2 regions of the Rossellomorea sp. DUT-2 genome follow, and region 2 is predicted to be linked to the other one. Evidence: riboswitches for the same ligand, from Rfam matches in the RefSeq annotation. Region 2 holds a riboswitch; the other holds the start of a gene.

Region 1 (7,476 bases), on a different contig from region 2:
GGAGTTTTCAACAGAAGCCAGAATGTGCTTTTGACTCGTGTTGTAATGATGTGTTTTATGTTCAGGACGATTGTCGGAAGGTAGGACAATACCGCATTTTGTCACAATTTCCATCTTTGCTCGTAAGGACGGCTGTAGGTTAAGAGCCTCACCAAATAACGCCTCACATGTATACGAGCCATAAATATCTGCGTGATCAAAAGTCGTGATTCCGTTTTCAATATTGTGCTGGATTAAAGAAAGGGTGTCTTCCTTTGATTGATTCCAGTCTGCAAGTCTCCACAACCCATGAATGATTCTTGAGAATGATAAGTCTTCCGTCATTTGTATTCTTTGCATCGATACTACCTCTTTTCATATGGTATGTAGACATTCTTTCATAGTCATACTAAACGTATATTACTATGTTTCGAAAGGAATTAAAAATGATTCAACCTCTTCATGATTTATTATTGAACTGGAAGGTTCCTCCTTCCTCCATAGAGACCGTGGGCCATCATCACAATGTTTATAAGGTGAAGAGTCGGGAGAAGACGTTTTATTTAAAGAAGAGATTGAACTCTTCAGTGGAGAAGCGAATAGAAGAGCTGCTCTTAACTTCTTTTTTATTGGAAGACGGACTTCCTGTCGAAAGGCCACTGCTAACGATCTCGCATCAGCCATATGTACGACAACATCAAGTTTTCTACTCCCTGTATCAAGCGCTGAAGGGGGTACCGATACAAGTCTATTCCTTAACTTCTTTGAAAATGGTGGGTACATACCTATCCCAACTCCATGGCAGTCTAAAACAATACGTCTGTAAATTCGAGGTAGAAGAATGGAAAGTTGAAACACATTTGAGAGAGTGGATAAGCGTGCAGGATTCAACAGTGATAGAAAGGTGGGGGGAAGGGTTTCTTGGTAGGCTGAATGATTGGTCCTTTTCTTATAGCAAATTGCCCCATCAACTTGTCCATAGCGACTGTCATCCGCGGAATATTCTCGTGAAAGAGGAAAGGGTGACAGGGATCATAGATTTCGAGAGGATACGAAAAGCATCCCGCATAGCAGATGTCTGTTACTTTCTTGCAGGGATGCTTAAAGACAAGGTCAAGCAGGGTGAGGATGAGCAAATTGAATGTATCCATGCCTTTATGCAGGGCTATCAGTCCGATGGAACTTTAACTCAGGAAGAAAAAGAACTGATGCCATTCTTAGTCATTATCTTTCTTCTTCAATACACCTTTTTTTACAATCAAAAAGGGTATTCACACGTTGCATCTACATACATCCCGTTCATTAACAGGCTGGTAAATTCCGGTGATTATGAGAGGGTCTTTCAAATGTAAGTCTATTTAAGAGGAAATGCTTGAATATCCATCTTTTCTGTGGCAAAGTAGGGAAGAAGATAACGTTTAAATTTCATAGTACAAGTGTAGGGGGACCGGTGTGGCCGGTTGAGATTGTATCCTGATAAGATACTGACCCTTTGAACCTGAACTGGCTGATACCAGCGTAGGAAACATTCTCTTAAACATTACATCATCATGTTTAACAATGCGTCCCTCGCTGAAGCCTGGGGCGCTTTTTTGTTGTTGTGTCCTGACGGTCTAAGGTGTTTTACATTCATTCTCTCTACTAAGTGAAGAATAAGTATAAACGTTACAACTACATATAAGGATTTGGGGAGGAATCATGATGAAAAAATGGATGTATATCATCTGTTCTGTCTTTCTTTTAACTGCTTGCAGTGGTGGAGGAAATACATCATTACAGAAAGAAGGTCTTAAAAAGGTTACGGTTGTACTGGACTGGACACCGAATACCAATCACACTGGATTATACGTTGCGAAAGAAAAGGGATACTTTGAAGATCAGGGGCTGGATGTGGATATCATCTTACCTGGTGAGGCAGGCGCAGATCAACTCGTTGCCTCGGGTAAAGCTGAGTTCGGAGTTGGATACCAGGAAAGTGTCACGCAAGCAAGGGTACAGGACGTACCACTCGTATCTATAGCTGCGGTCATACAGCATAATACATCCGGGTTTGCTTCACCTAAGGATAAGGGTATAACGACTCCAAAGGATTTTGAAGGGAAAAGTTATGGAGGATGGGGATCACCTGTAGAAAAAGCCGTCATGACGTCGATTATGAAACAAGAAAACGCAGATGTAGAGAAAGTGGATTTTGTAAACATGGGAGATACAGATTTCTTTACTGCCGTGAAACGGGATGTTGACTTTGCGTGGATCTACTATGGATGGACAGGGATTGAAGCAGAGCTTCGCGGTGAGGATTTGAATATGATGTACGTAAAGGATTACTCTGAAAAACTGGATTATTATACCCCTGTCTTGACGACGAATGAAAAGATGATTGAAAAAGACCCTGAAACGGTTAAATCATTTTTATCAGCTTCTTCAAAAGGCTATCAGTTTGCAATCGACAATCCGGAAGAGGCCGGTGGGATCCTATTAGATGCAGCTCCGGATCTTGATAAAGAATTAGTCATGAAGAGTCAGGAATGGCTGGCTCCTAAATACAAGGATGACGCTGACAGGTGGGGAGAGCAGAAGCTGGAGGTTTGGGAAAACTATGCTTCATGGATGTATGATAACGATTTATTAGATAAGGAATTGGACAGTAAAAAAGCATTCACAAACGAATTCTTACCAAAATAAGAGGTGAACAAAATGGGGAACGCACTCGTAAGCATACAAATTATTCCGAAGACGAAAAATGGTGAAGATGTTATACCATACGTGGATGAAGCCATCGCGATCATTGAAAAATCCGGTGTCCGTTATGAAGTCCATCCATTAGAAACGACAATGGAAGGGAATTTACCTGACTTATTTAAGGTGATTGAACAAATGAATGAACGAATGATTGAAATGGGCAGCTCAAACGTCATTTCTCAAATCAAGGTATTATATCAGCCTGTCGGGATTGAAATGAATCAATTGACGGAGAAGTATAAAGGATGAAAGCATGGATATCGAAAGGATGGAGACCCTTCTTGGTCCTCATCCTTTTATTCATCATTTGGGAATTCACCATAAGAGTATTTGAGGTGCCGGCATGGCTAATGCCTTCACCTTCAGAAATATGGGCGGAAGGAGTCGCCTCTTGGTCAACGTTTACAGGACATCTTGCTTCGACAACTCTCCTTACGATCGGAGGGTTTGTGATTGGATGTACAATTGGAATAGGGACAGCAGTGGGTCTGCACCTTCTGCCTAAAGTAAGAGAAGCGATATATCCACTTATGATTTTGTCTCAAAACATTCCGATTATCGTCTTGGCTCCTTTACTTGTTATCTGGTTTGGATTTGGACTATTGCCGAAAATCATTGTCATTACCTTGATCTGTTTCTTTCCGGTAGCGGTCTCGGCATTGGATGGATTCAGGCAGACAAACGCAGAGTACATCCTTTACATGAAAATGTCGGGAGCCACAAAAGGTCAAATCTTTCGAAAAGTTGAATGGCCCCATGCACTTCCTTCCATCTTCTCAGGATTGAAAATTTCAGCTACCTATAGTGTGATGGGGGCGGTGATTTCAGAATGGCTAGGTGCCCAGAAAGGAATTGGTGTCTATATGACTCTTGCCTCTTCTTCCTTCAGGACAGACAGGGTATTTGTAGCCATCTTTATGATTATGCTGCTCAGCCTGGTTTTCTTTGGAATCATTTTGTTATTAGAAAAGATCATGATTAAGTGGAACCGAAAGGAGGACAGATAACGTGACGACTTTATCCATACAAAATATGTCTAAATACTTCGATGGGGAGCTGATTCTCGATGAGCTTTCCATTCATGTTGAAGAAGGTGAGTTTGTCTCGATCCTCGGTCCTTCCGGGAGCGGGAAAAGCACGCTGTTTCACGTGATCGGCGGGTTATTCACACCCGATTCAGGGGATATTCAATTAGATGGAAAATCGATAAATGGTCAAAGAGGAACCATCAGTTATATGCCTCAAAGTCCGTCCCTCCTGCCGTGGAGGACCGTGATTGAGAATGTGATGCTTGGCCAGGAGTTACATGGGAAGAAAGATAGGGATAAAGCAATGAGCATGATTGAACGGGCAGGCCTAAAGGGATATGAGAATGCGTATCCTGATGAATTATCCGGTGGGATGAAGCAGCGGGTGGCGTTTATTCGTGCCCTTGTCAGTCCCCAATCCTTCTTATGCCTGGATGAGCCCTTTTCTGCCCTTGATGAATTCACACGATTGGACATGCAGAAATGGCTCCTTTCCATTTGGGAGGAAGACTTGAGTTCTGTTCTATTTGTCACTCACAATATTGACGAAGCCCTGTTCCTGTCAGACCGGATCATTGTATTATCGACTCGGCCAGCCAGGGTGCAGAAGGAGTTCAAAGTACCATTTTCACGTCCCCGCGACAAAGAGATCCTCTTAACGGAGGAGTTTCTGAAATGGAAAACGAGCATTTTTGAGGAGCTTTCTCAATATGTGTAAACCATCCTTGATTGATGCACATATTCACTTGGATTTATACGAAGGATATCAGCGTGATAAGATTCTGCAGGAACTTGAACTGTATTCTGTAAAAGCGCTCATATCTGTATCGTTCCACCTTCAATCTTCCAGGACAAATATAGATCTCTCAAGAAAAGATGCAAGGATCAAACCGGCTGCAGGTTTCCATCCGGAGCAGGAACTGCCTTCAGAAAGAGAAGTCGACGAGCTTCTATCATTGATTGAGCTGCATGAACAGGAAATAGTGGCAATTGGAGAAGTAGGATTGCCTTATTATAAATTGAAAGAACATCCTGAAGTTGAAGTGGAGCCGTATATCGATCTCTTGGAACAGTTTATTATTGAATCAAAGAGGATGAACAAACCGATTATCCTTCATGCAGTGTATGAACATGCACCGATCGTTTGTGACCTGTTAGAAAAACACTCGATAGAAAAAGCACATTTTCATTGGTTTAAAGGAGATGAAGAGACCATTGAAAGAATGATGCAAAATGGGTATTTCATCTCCATCACCCCTGATGTCCTTTATGAGCAGGAGATACAAGAGCTTGTTAAGAAGTACCCAATCGAGAAACTTATGGTTGAAACAGATGGTCCTTGGCGTTTTGAAGGCGTCTTTCAGGGAAGGATGACCCATCCCGGAATCATGCATCGGTCCATTGAAAAAATCGCCGAAATAAAACGCATCAAAGAAGCAGAAGTATATAAACAGCTGTTTAAAAATACAACTGAATTTTATGGGATTTCCTAAATCATTCTTCTCTTGCATCCTTGGTGCAGGAGAAGTTTTTTTATAAACATCATTTACCATCATATTTATCAGTGAGATAACAAAAGATGATTGTAATGACGTTTAGGAAAAGGTGAAAAGAATGGAACTGAATGATCAATATATGCCCTATCAAGCTGGCGATGTCGTATATGTGATTTATCGCAATCCACATACACAAAGTGTCGCCAACGTACAGGAAGCAGCCGTAGTACATGATCCGGAAAATCCGAACGAACTGGCATTATTTTTATACGAAACCTATTATCCGTTAACACATGAAATGGCGGTTTATTCTTCAGAAGCTGAAGCGGAGCAAGCCTATACTCAATCATTTGGAGACCTGTAGGAGGGATGAATCATGGTAAAACCGTTCGTGCCACAATTGGTCTACTTTGAACCGAATGCCTTGGAATATCCCCTGGGTAAAGAGCTCAAAGAAAAGTTTGAAAAAATGGATGTGGAAATCAGGTACACAACATCGCATAACCAGGTTCGTAATTTGCCAGGGGACAACCATTTCCAGAAATACCGGATAGCAAAATCCACATTAGTAGTCGGAGTGAGAAAAACGTTGAAATTTGATACATCCAAACCGTCTGCTGAATATGCCATCCCATTTGCAACAGGGTGCATGGGGCACTGTCACTATTGCTATCTGCAAACAACGATGGGGAGTAAACCATATATACGAACGTATGTGAATGTGGATGAAATATTTGAGTCGGCGGACAAGTATATTGCAGAAAGAGCTCCTGAATTCACACGCTTTGAAGCAGCTTGTACGTCCGATATCGTAGGAATTGATCATCTCACTCATACCCTAAAACGAGCCATCGAGCATTTTGGTGAATCCGAGCATGGCAAGCTTCGTTTTGTGACGAAATTTCATCACGTCGACCATCTGCTTGATGCGAAGCATAATGGAAAAACCAGATTCCGGTTCAGTATCAATGCCGATTATGTGATTAAGAATTTTGAGCCTGGTACATCTCCTCTGGATAAGCGCCTAGAGGCAGCGGGGAAGGTAGCTAGAGCAGGATATCCATTAGGATTCATAGTGGCACCTATCTATATCCACGAAGGATGGCAGGAAGGGTATAGGCAAATGTTTGAACATTTGGAAGCTCACCTGCCGGAAGAAGCGAAAAAGGATTTAACCTTTGAATTCATTCAACATCGTTTCACAAAACCGGCTAAAAGAGTCATTGAGAAAAATTATCCGATGACAAAGCTTGAACTTAATGAGGAAGAACGGCGATATAAATGGGGTAAATACGGGATTGGCAAGTATATCTATCAGAAGGATGAAGAGCAGGAAATGAAAGATCATCTGTATGCCTACATGGAAAAACATTTTCCAAAAGCGAAGCTCGAGTATTTCACATAAAAAAAAGGGACTGATTACAATACAATGTCAGTTGTAATCAGTCCTCTTAATGTAGTTGTGGTAGAAGATTTTCCAAATCTTTTACCCGCATGGCAATTTCATCACAAATTTCTTGATAGTGTACCCATTCTTCAATAAGTGTCGCAGAACGCTTCCTTGGATTAGGCAAATTCCAATAGATGACTTTATCCTCTAATTCAGAAGGAATCTCTATCTTATCATCAAATTCTGTATCCTGAATCGCAACAATAACCGAAGCGTTACCAAGTTCATTCATCTCAATGCGTGTAAGTGGGAATGTACTAATATCAATACATAACTCTTTCATTGCTAAAACGCTGAATTCAGCACGACTCTCAGCAGCCCATCCGGCACTTTTGAAAGACCAATCTGACACATCGAGCTTCTCGGCCCACCCTTCAGCTATCAAGCTGCGCTGTTGACTACTTGAAAGAAAATAGACTGTTTTATTCATTTTAGGTATGTTCCTTTCTATTTTCATGCTGTTATTACTATTTACCCAATCACGTAGCATTTAATCATTAAATGTAAAAAAGAAAAGATTGGAAGTTGATCTGTAGTCATATAGAATCATTCAACTCCCACATATTGTGTTGGGCGTGAGGAGAAACATAGTAAAAATGTTTTAATTCACCCTTAATCTTCTTCAATTATTAAAAAAATCAGTATAATAGGAAATGGAGAATGAAGAAGCAGCGAAAAAAATGGATGGGAAGGCAGTTCAGGAAGAGCTAATAGAAAAAATTAAAAAATAATAGTTTTGCTAAAAGTAATTAAGGGTAAACATCTCTTAATTATTTTGTAT
Region 2 (7,476 bases):
CCCTGTGTAATTGTTTATAATATGATCGGGCTGCATCTAGTGGATCTTTTGAAAGCAAAATACCTGATAAGACAGCGACTCCTTTTGCTCCGGTTCCCGTAACCTCACATACGCGTTCAGGCGTAATGCCTCCTATGGCAATAGTGGGAAGCGGGACGGATTGAACCACTTTTTCTAAGCTTGCCAAACCTCTGCCAGGCATACCCCGCTTTGAAGAGGTAGAATAGATATTTCCATAGAGCAGGTAATCCGCTCTGCTTATCATTGCCTGTTGTGCTTCTTCAACGGAATGTACAGAAGCACCAATTTGTAAGGAAGGAAAAGCACTCTTCACTAAGCTGATATCAGCACTTTGATGGCCAATCTGCACCCCTCTTACATTCTTCATAAAGGCAATGTCTGCCCTATCATTAACACATAATTTTGTTAAGGGGACTCCTGCTGCTACTAGTCGATCAATGGCCACAGCCATTTCTTTCCCCGTCCACTGCTTTTCGCGAAGATGGAGCATGTCGAGATATGGGTAAACGGACTTCGAGATTTTCACTAATTCTTCCACTGATTGTATTCCTGATGAAATCAAATGTAATTGTTTTCTTGTTTCAATTCCCATAGCGAACATCTCCCGTCGGAAAAATAGGTAGATGGGTAGAAAAATAATAACTGAGCGCAATCATGATGAGAATACTCCCCAAAAAATATCCATCATATTTCGAGAAGGTTACTCTGTAGTAATAGGTTCGTTGCCCACTTCCATTAAAACCTTTTGCTTCCATAGCCACGGCAATTCGGTGCGCTCTTCTGATGCTCTGGGCAAGCAGGGGAATGGAATACGATTTCATTTTATGGAATAAGTGCTTTATTCCTCTCCGTTCTTTAACTCCCCTGACTTTCATGGCGTTCCGTATCGTGAAGAATTCTTCAATCATAATGGGTATTAATCTGAATCCGGCCATAAAGCTATACGCATACTTAGGTTTTAATCTCAGCTGCTGCATGAGGGAGTAGAAAAGCTTCACGGGTCTCGTTGTAAGAGCGAATAATAACCCCAATATAGCGAATACGATGGTACGCAATCCAACATGGATCCCCCGATAAAAGCTCTCTTCGGTAATGTGGATCAATCCCCATTTCATCCAAGTTGTTTCACCTTTCCCAAATAAAATCATTGATGAAGCTGTAGAAATGAAAACAAGGAAAAAGGGTAGGATCATTAAACTGACCGTTCTATATGAATATCCTGAGAACACCCATAACAGGAGAAAAAAGAGTAAGCCCAGATATAACAACCAATTAAGATAATGAATAAAAAGCAGGAATACAAAAAGCCCGATCAAGGTCATTAGCTTGAAGCTGGGATTGATTTGATGGAGCCAGGTTTCTCTATGCTCGATTTCTATATTCATATTGCTTTACTACCTGCAATCTCATTAAGGAAATCCTGGGTAAGACGCCCATTTTCAATCACCCATACTCTGGATGCAAAGTGAGTAATGATCTTTTCATCATGTGTCACCATCAAAATGGTAGATCCTTCTTTTTGATAGTCTTGAAGCATCTCAAGTAACGCAAACGTATTTTGGGAATCCTGGCCAAAGGTTGGTTCGTCCAGTAATAGAATATCTTTATTCCTGACAAGGGACGCTGCTACGCTTAATCTGCGCTTTTGCCCCATGGATAAATGATAGGGATGATGATGTTTGTATGGATCAAGTTTGAAACGCTTCAAGAGTGCATGCACCTTTTTCTCCACTATTCCTTCATCCACTTTATTGAGCCGAAAGGTATACGCAACCTCATCAAACACACTGTTTGTCACAAACTGAAACTCAGGATTTTGAAAAACAAACGTACATTCCTCTGGAACATTCTTTCCTTTTACCTGACTTCCATATAATTCATAAGTCCCGGTCGTTTGGATGAATTTCATGAGACTGTGGAGTAATGTTGATTTCCCGGCTCCGTTCTTTCCGGTGATTGCAATCCATTCACCTTTAAGGCTTACGGCACTTTCAAGGTGGATCTTCACCTCTTTTTGTATATACCCTTTGAAGTTCTCCAGCTTTAAATTCGTCTTTCCAAACGGGGCAACCTTCTGCGGAGGGTGGGAAGAAAGATAATCATTCCACGCTTCCGGATACCATACCCCGACTATTTTCAATGTTTCCTTGAAATTTGATAAAATGTGAGCCTTTGGTCCATCAGCCACTATCCTTCCATTAGCATCGAAAAGAATTATACGGTCAATGATCTCCAGAACGTGACTCAGCTTATGCTCAACGATAAGTAACGTTTTATCTTCACATGTCGTTTTCACTGTTTCCCATACAGATCTAGTACTCTCTTCATCCAACATGGCTGTAGGCTCATCCAGAAATAGCGTGTGGGGATGGAGCGCAAGGGCAGAAGCAATGGCCAGTTTTTGCTTCATCCCCCCTGATAGAGAGGAGATTTTTGTATGGGAATCCGTCAGACTTAAATTCACTTTCTCTAACAGATCGTTAATTATCTCTCGCATTTCGTCTCTTGGAATCTGGTTGTTCTCCAAAACAAAGGCAATTTCCTCATCTACATAGGGCATACAAAATTGAGCGTCCGGATCTTGAAAGACATATCCGAAGGATTCAGGACGCTCAATCGAGTCAGCTTTCATCGGCACATCTATCAAATGGGGTATCACACCGGATAAAACCTGGAGGAGTGTGGATTTTCCACAACCAGAAGGCCCCAGTAGCAATACCTTTTCCCCGTCTTCTATCGAAAGGCTTATGTTTTTAAACATCAGTTTCTCTGAACCGGAAAATGTAAGGCGCAGATTTTCAATATGCATCGTCCTTCCCTCCTTTACTGATTCAGGGCATCATAATCTTTTTGGTCCGCACGTCTGACCAAACTGGTTACCCCCGTTTTCTCCAGAGCCTTAACGAGATAAAAGGCACCTATGCCTGCTATCACGATGGATCCTATCAATCTGGCACCAATAAATAGAGATAAATTCCACAAAACCAGGTCTCCCATGTATCCTTTAAAGTAGTCCATCAGAATTGAGCCAATTGCTGAGCCCACAGCTGCTGTACAAATGATGAGGACATCATAACGCTTATAGCGGGTGATAAGAAAAATCAACTCTGCAAACAAACCTTGGATTAAACCGAACAATAGTACCTCGAGACCCCATTCACTTCCCATGAGAAATTCCCCTGAAGAGGCAGCAATCTCTGCCAGAAGTGCGACGCCAGGTTTCCGAATGATTAAAAAAGCAACGGTTGCCGCCATGAACCACATGCCATAGATCAGTTGATCAGCATGCAATCCAAATGGCTTTAATAGGTTGTAAACCGGTCCCCATAGCTTATATATAATCCCAAAACCTATGGAGATCACGACCGTTACTAAAATGTCCGTCAGCTTTAATTTAGACATGTATTCTACCTTCCTTACCTAGAGATGCCTGAAACGGCCACTTCTCAAGTGTGTATGCCATTTCCCAAAACTGTAATTCATAAATGCTGCTCAAAATGAAATTCTCTTTCATTCTTTCCTTATCTGTTTCTGTCATCGTTTCTGCCAATACATCCAGTCGCTGGATCTGTTCTTCTACTAGCTCCCCAAACCACTCTCCACCATAAGCTGCGATCCACTCCTGATATATGACCTCCTCAGGTGTACATGATTTCAAGCGTTCACCGATCTCATAATACAACCAGTAGCAGGGGAGTATTGCCGCCAGGATATCTGCGAGCCCCCCATATTGTGCGGAACGATACATATGCGAGGTGTAGGCATAGGCAGTAGGAGCAGGTTTGAACTGCCGTTTTTCTTCTTCCGTAATCCCTAAACGATTTGAGAAATTTTCATGAAGGGAAAGCTCTGCTTCATTCGTTCCTACTGCGTGTGTTGCCATTCTGGATGTAGTATGTAAATCTGTTGCTTTGGCTGCACCAAGTGCCTGCACCTTCGAAAAGTGTGAGAGGTAATAGGCATCCTGCAGAATGTAGTACCTGAAGTTTTCAAGGGGGAGGGTTCCATCCCCGATACCTTTAACGAAAGGATGGTGAAAACTCGCTTCCCAAATTTCCTTCACTTCGTTTCTTAAGTACGCTGTAAATGACATAGTATCTTTCTCCTTTTCCAGACGACCCGAAATGGGCAACAAAAAAAGCCACTTTCATTATGCATACCGCATACAGAAAGTGGCTTGAGATCAGTTTGATAGAATTCGATTCTATGTGACCGTCAAACACCACTTCCCTACGCTGGTCTCAACCAGATCAGGTTCAAAGGGTCTTAAAGTCACACTTTAATCTCAGCCTTTTAGAAGGCACCCCTAGTGGATCGTCCTATGAAATTTTGTATTCGATGTTATCGTACCACGATTCTTTTACTTGTCAACACCAAATAGGAATCCTTTCATCATTTTCCATTTGTCCTTTCCATACAAAACCAATCATAGCAAAGGATACCCCTTAATAAATTTTAATGAAATACTTTTTAGAATAAAGCTCTCATAAAGCAAAATTAAGCACTTATAAAAAAATGTATACAAATACAATGGATGGGTTAAATATTTATATACACTACAATAAAAGAAGGGACGGACTTCCATGTTGGAGGTCCGTCCCTTCCCATCATTTAAACCATCCTTTTTCTTTTGATTGAGTGATGGCTTCGATTCGATTTTTCACTTCAAGCTTGTCGAGAATGGTTGAGATGTAGTTTCGGACGGTACCTGTTTTGAGGCTGAGCTCATCGGCTATCTCCTTCGTGTTTTTCCCGTCGGCAACCAGCTCCAACACTTCTTTTTCTCGATCTGTGAGGGGGTTTTCTTCACTGTACACATCGTCCATGAGCTCCGGTGCATATATACGTTTACCGTCCATCACAAGACGGATCGAGTTCGCCAGTTCTTCACTTGGACTATCCTTTAACAAATAACCTTTCACCCCGCCTTTTAATGCACGTTGAAAATAACCGGACCTTGCGAAAGTTGTCAGAATGATCACTTTGCAATCTTCACCCTTTAATTCCTCTGCAGCTTCAAGACCGGTCTTTTTAGGCATTTCAATGTCCATGATACAAATATCCGGCTGCAGCTCGTGGACGAGGGCAATGGCTTCTTCTCCATTGCCCGCCTTTCCGACCACTTCCATATCATCCTCTAAACTAAGTAAAGAGCCTAAGGCACCTAATAGCATTCGCTGGTCTTCTGCAATAACAATTCGAATCATTCCATTCCCTCCCTGTCTGTTTGCTTAATTACTTTCGGCACTCTCATAATCAGAGTGGTCCCATTTTCGGAAAAAACGTCTAAGCTCCCATTTACAAATTCTAACCGCTCTCTCATCCCGATTAAGCCGCTGCCTTTAGACAGTGTGTAATCTCCCTCGATTCCCATACCATCATCCTTCACTATGATGGTCATCTCTTTATCCGACTCTTCAATGATTAGCTCACAGTGCGACGCCTTGCTGTGTTTGACAACATTCGTCACAGCTTCTTTCAGGCACATGCTCAAGATATTTTCCAGAAAGAGTGATGCTTGGGGGATCATGACATCATCTTCCATCACGAAATCAATTTCCGCTGCCTTTAATAGCTGTTTGATCCGGACGATTTCGTCTTTTAGCCGGATCCCCCTCATCTGAGATACCATTGTCCTTACTTCACTCAAAGCCGTTCGTGCCGTTTGCTGAACATCCTTTAATTCGCTTCGGGCCTGCTCTGGATCTTTGTACACCAATTTTCTTGCCAGATCGCTTTTCAGGCCGATAAGAGAAAGCTTTTGACCCAAAGTATCGTGTAAATCACGGGCAATCCTCTGGCGTTCCTCCTGCTTGACCAAGTCTGAAATACGTTTATTTGCATCTTCCAACTGGTCTTCGAGCTGCACCTGTTTATTTCGGTTATAAATATTAAACGGCAACAGAATGACGCTTATCCAAATGATCAGAATAAAAGGAAATTGAGATAAAAATAATTCATCTTGTATAACAAAATTATAATTGATCGATGCCGTCGTTAACACCAAGTGAATGATATATAGGGTTAAAAACGCCACCCGGTTTTTTATATTTCCATTATAGTAAGCAATGTAAAAAGCAAAATAGATAAAATTAAATTGAATGGTCATGGTAATGGATATCGCGATTAAAATCGATGTCCATAAATAAACCGGCCAATCCTTTGAAATAAAAGCAAATCGTAAGGAAATAAAGAACATGATGGTCAAGGAAATCCCTACAACTATTTCTATTGTAGAGGAGGACTGAAAAATAAAATAAAATGGCAAGATGCTGATGATGCTCCATATATAAGGGGAAATTCCGGAACCTTTTTGAATATTGATTAACTTTTTCGGCATTTGCACAATAAAATAACCTCTTTTTCTTTCAGTTTTTTAACTATGTAACCTATAGTATGACATGAATTATACCAATTTTCATATAAATGGTTTAAGAATTGTCCCACCGTATAGACAAGAAAATCGTATAAAATACTCCATTGAAAAATACTAATATTTCCGATTTTGGATCGCTTTTTGCTTCTGCATGATCTCATAGGATTTATGGATGATATCCGTTAACACATCACCTTTGTAAACTCTTCCAATTTTCGTGTTTTGCTGATAGTATTCAACGATTTCATCCAATTTCACTGATGTTTCCTTATCAACCCTTACATTAAGCTGCATTCTTCCTTGATCTGACAAGGTTCGCCCCCCTTTACCTATCTGTCTATTAGCAACTGCTAGCACTTTGTTATCACTAGTATAACAAATGCTATCATTTATATATACCGGCAAATGACCTAAAAAAAGTGGAAAGCCTAGGCGTCAATCCGCTCAGGCTTTCCGTTCAATTCTATTTGTTTTCAATCGAGATTTTTACTGGTACGATATCCATCTTTACATTGAGATATGAGTAATCATCTTGACTTCCATCTTTATAACCCCAAAAGCCTTCCGTTTGATCTCCTTTTTTGAAAGTCAGTTCGAAGCCTTCATCCTGAGAAAAACTATAGCTCTTCACTTCATCCTGTCCAACGTTATCAAGTAGGCTATAGCTTAAATAGTTTGCAAGTGAAGGATGAGGCGTTAATACTCCTGTATGGGGAGCAGCATTATATTCGTAGTATTCATAGTCTTTTGTTGAAACCTTGTGATCACTGATCGTATATTCCTTTGTATTTAAATTTAATTGATCACCCGAGGTAATCCATGATAAATGTACATCTTTATACGTATGAGATGATTGTGATAGATCTGACTGACTCAAATCTACTACAGAAACGCCGCCTCTACCTTTTACCTCAATGGTTTTCGCTTCGTTATCCACTATCATCGCTGTATCTTCATCGATCCCATACGAGAATTCATTTTCTTCTCCATGCTCAGCAGTGGTTGCAATTAACCGTCCCAATCGTGCTTTTTTATCAAAATGCTGATCCACGATACCGTACGGGAAGAATCCTAATCCC

What was found. Region 2 has a riboswitch for thiamine pyrophosphate ahead of tenA (thiaminase II). Riboswitches for the same ligand answer to the same signal wherever they lie in the genome.
Region 1: linked by a shared signal. The riboswitch ahead of ACOSV2_RS00465 (ABC transporter substrate-binding protein) and the one ahead of tenA (thiaminase II) in region 2 are both predicted to bind thiamine pyrophosphate.

What each region holds. Positions count from the first base shown of each region.
Region 1 is NZ_JBQPEO010000001.1:77,195-84,670, forward strand. It holds gene ACOSV2_RS00455 (aldo/keto reductase) at 1-339, opposite strand, end outside; gene ACOSV2_RS00460 (phosphotransferase enzyme family protein) at 426-1,331, shown strand; TPP riboswitch at 1,410-1,521, shown strand; gene ACOSV2_RS00465 (ABC transporter substrate-binding protein) at 1,681-2,664, shown strand; gene ACOSV2_RS00470 (thiamine-binding protein) at 2,677-2,970, shown strand; gene ACOSV2_RS00475 (ABC transporter permease) at 2,967-3,728, shown strand; gene ACOSV2_RS00480 (ABC transporter ATP-binding protein) at 3,730-4,467, shown strand; gene ACOSV2_RS00485 (TatD family hydrolase) at 4,460-5,242, shown strand; gene ACOSV2_RS00490 (transcriptional regulator SplA domain-containing protein) at 5,364-5,609, shown strand; gene splB (spore photoproduct lyase) at 5,622-6,650, shown strand; gene ACOSV2_RS00500 (phosphatase) at 6,697-7,125, opposite strand.
Region 2 is NZ_JBQPEO010000002.1:44,108-51,583, forward strand. It holds gene ACOSV2_RS05780 (thiamine phosphate synthase) at 1-613, opposite strand, end outside; gene ACOSV2_RS05785 (energy-coupling factor transporter transmembrane component T family protein) at 603-1,406, opposite strand; gene ACOSV2_RS05790 (ABC transporter ATP-binding protein) at 1,403-2,830, opposite strand; gene ACOSV2_RS05795 (ECF transporter S component) at 2,845-3,423, opposite strand; gene tenA (thiaminase II) at 3,416-4,114, opposite strand; TPP riboswitch at 4,232-4,339, opposite strand; gene ACOSV2_RS05805 (response regulator) at 4,629-5,228, opposite strand; gene ACOSV2_RS05810 (sensor histidine kinase) at 5,225-6,361, opposite strand; gene ACOSV2_RS05815 (hypothetical protein) at 6,512-6,709, opposite strand; gene ACOSV2_RS05820 (cyanophycinase) at 6,861-7,476, opposite strand, start outside.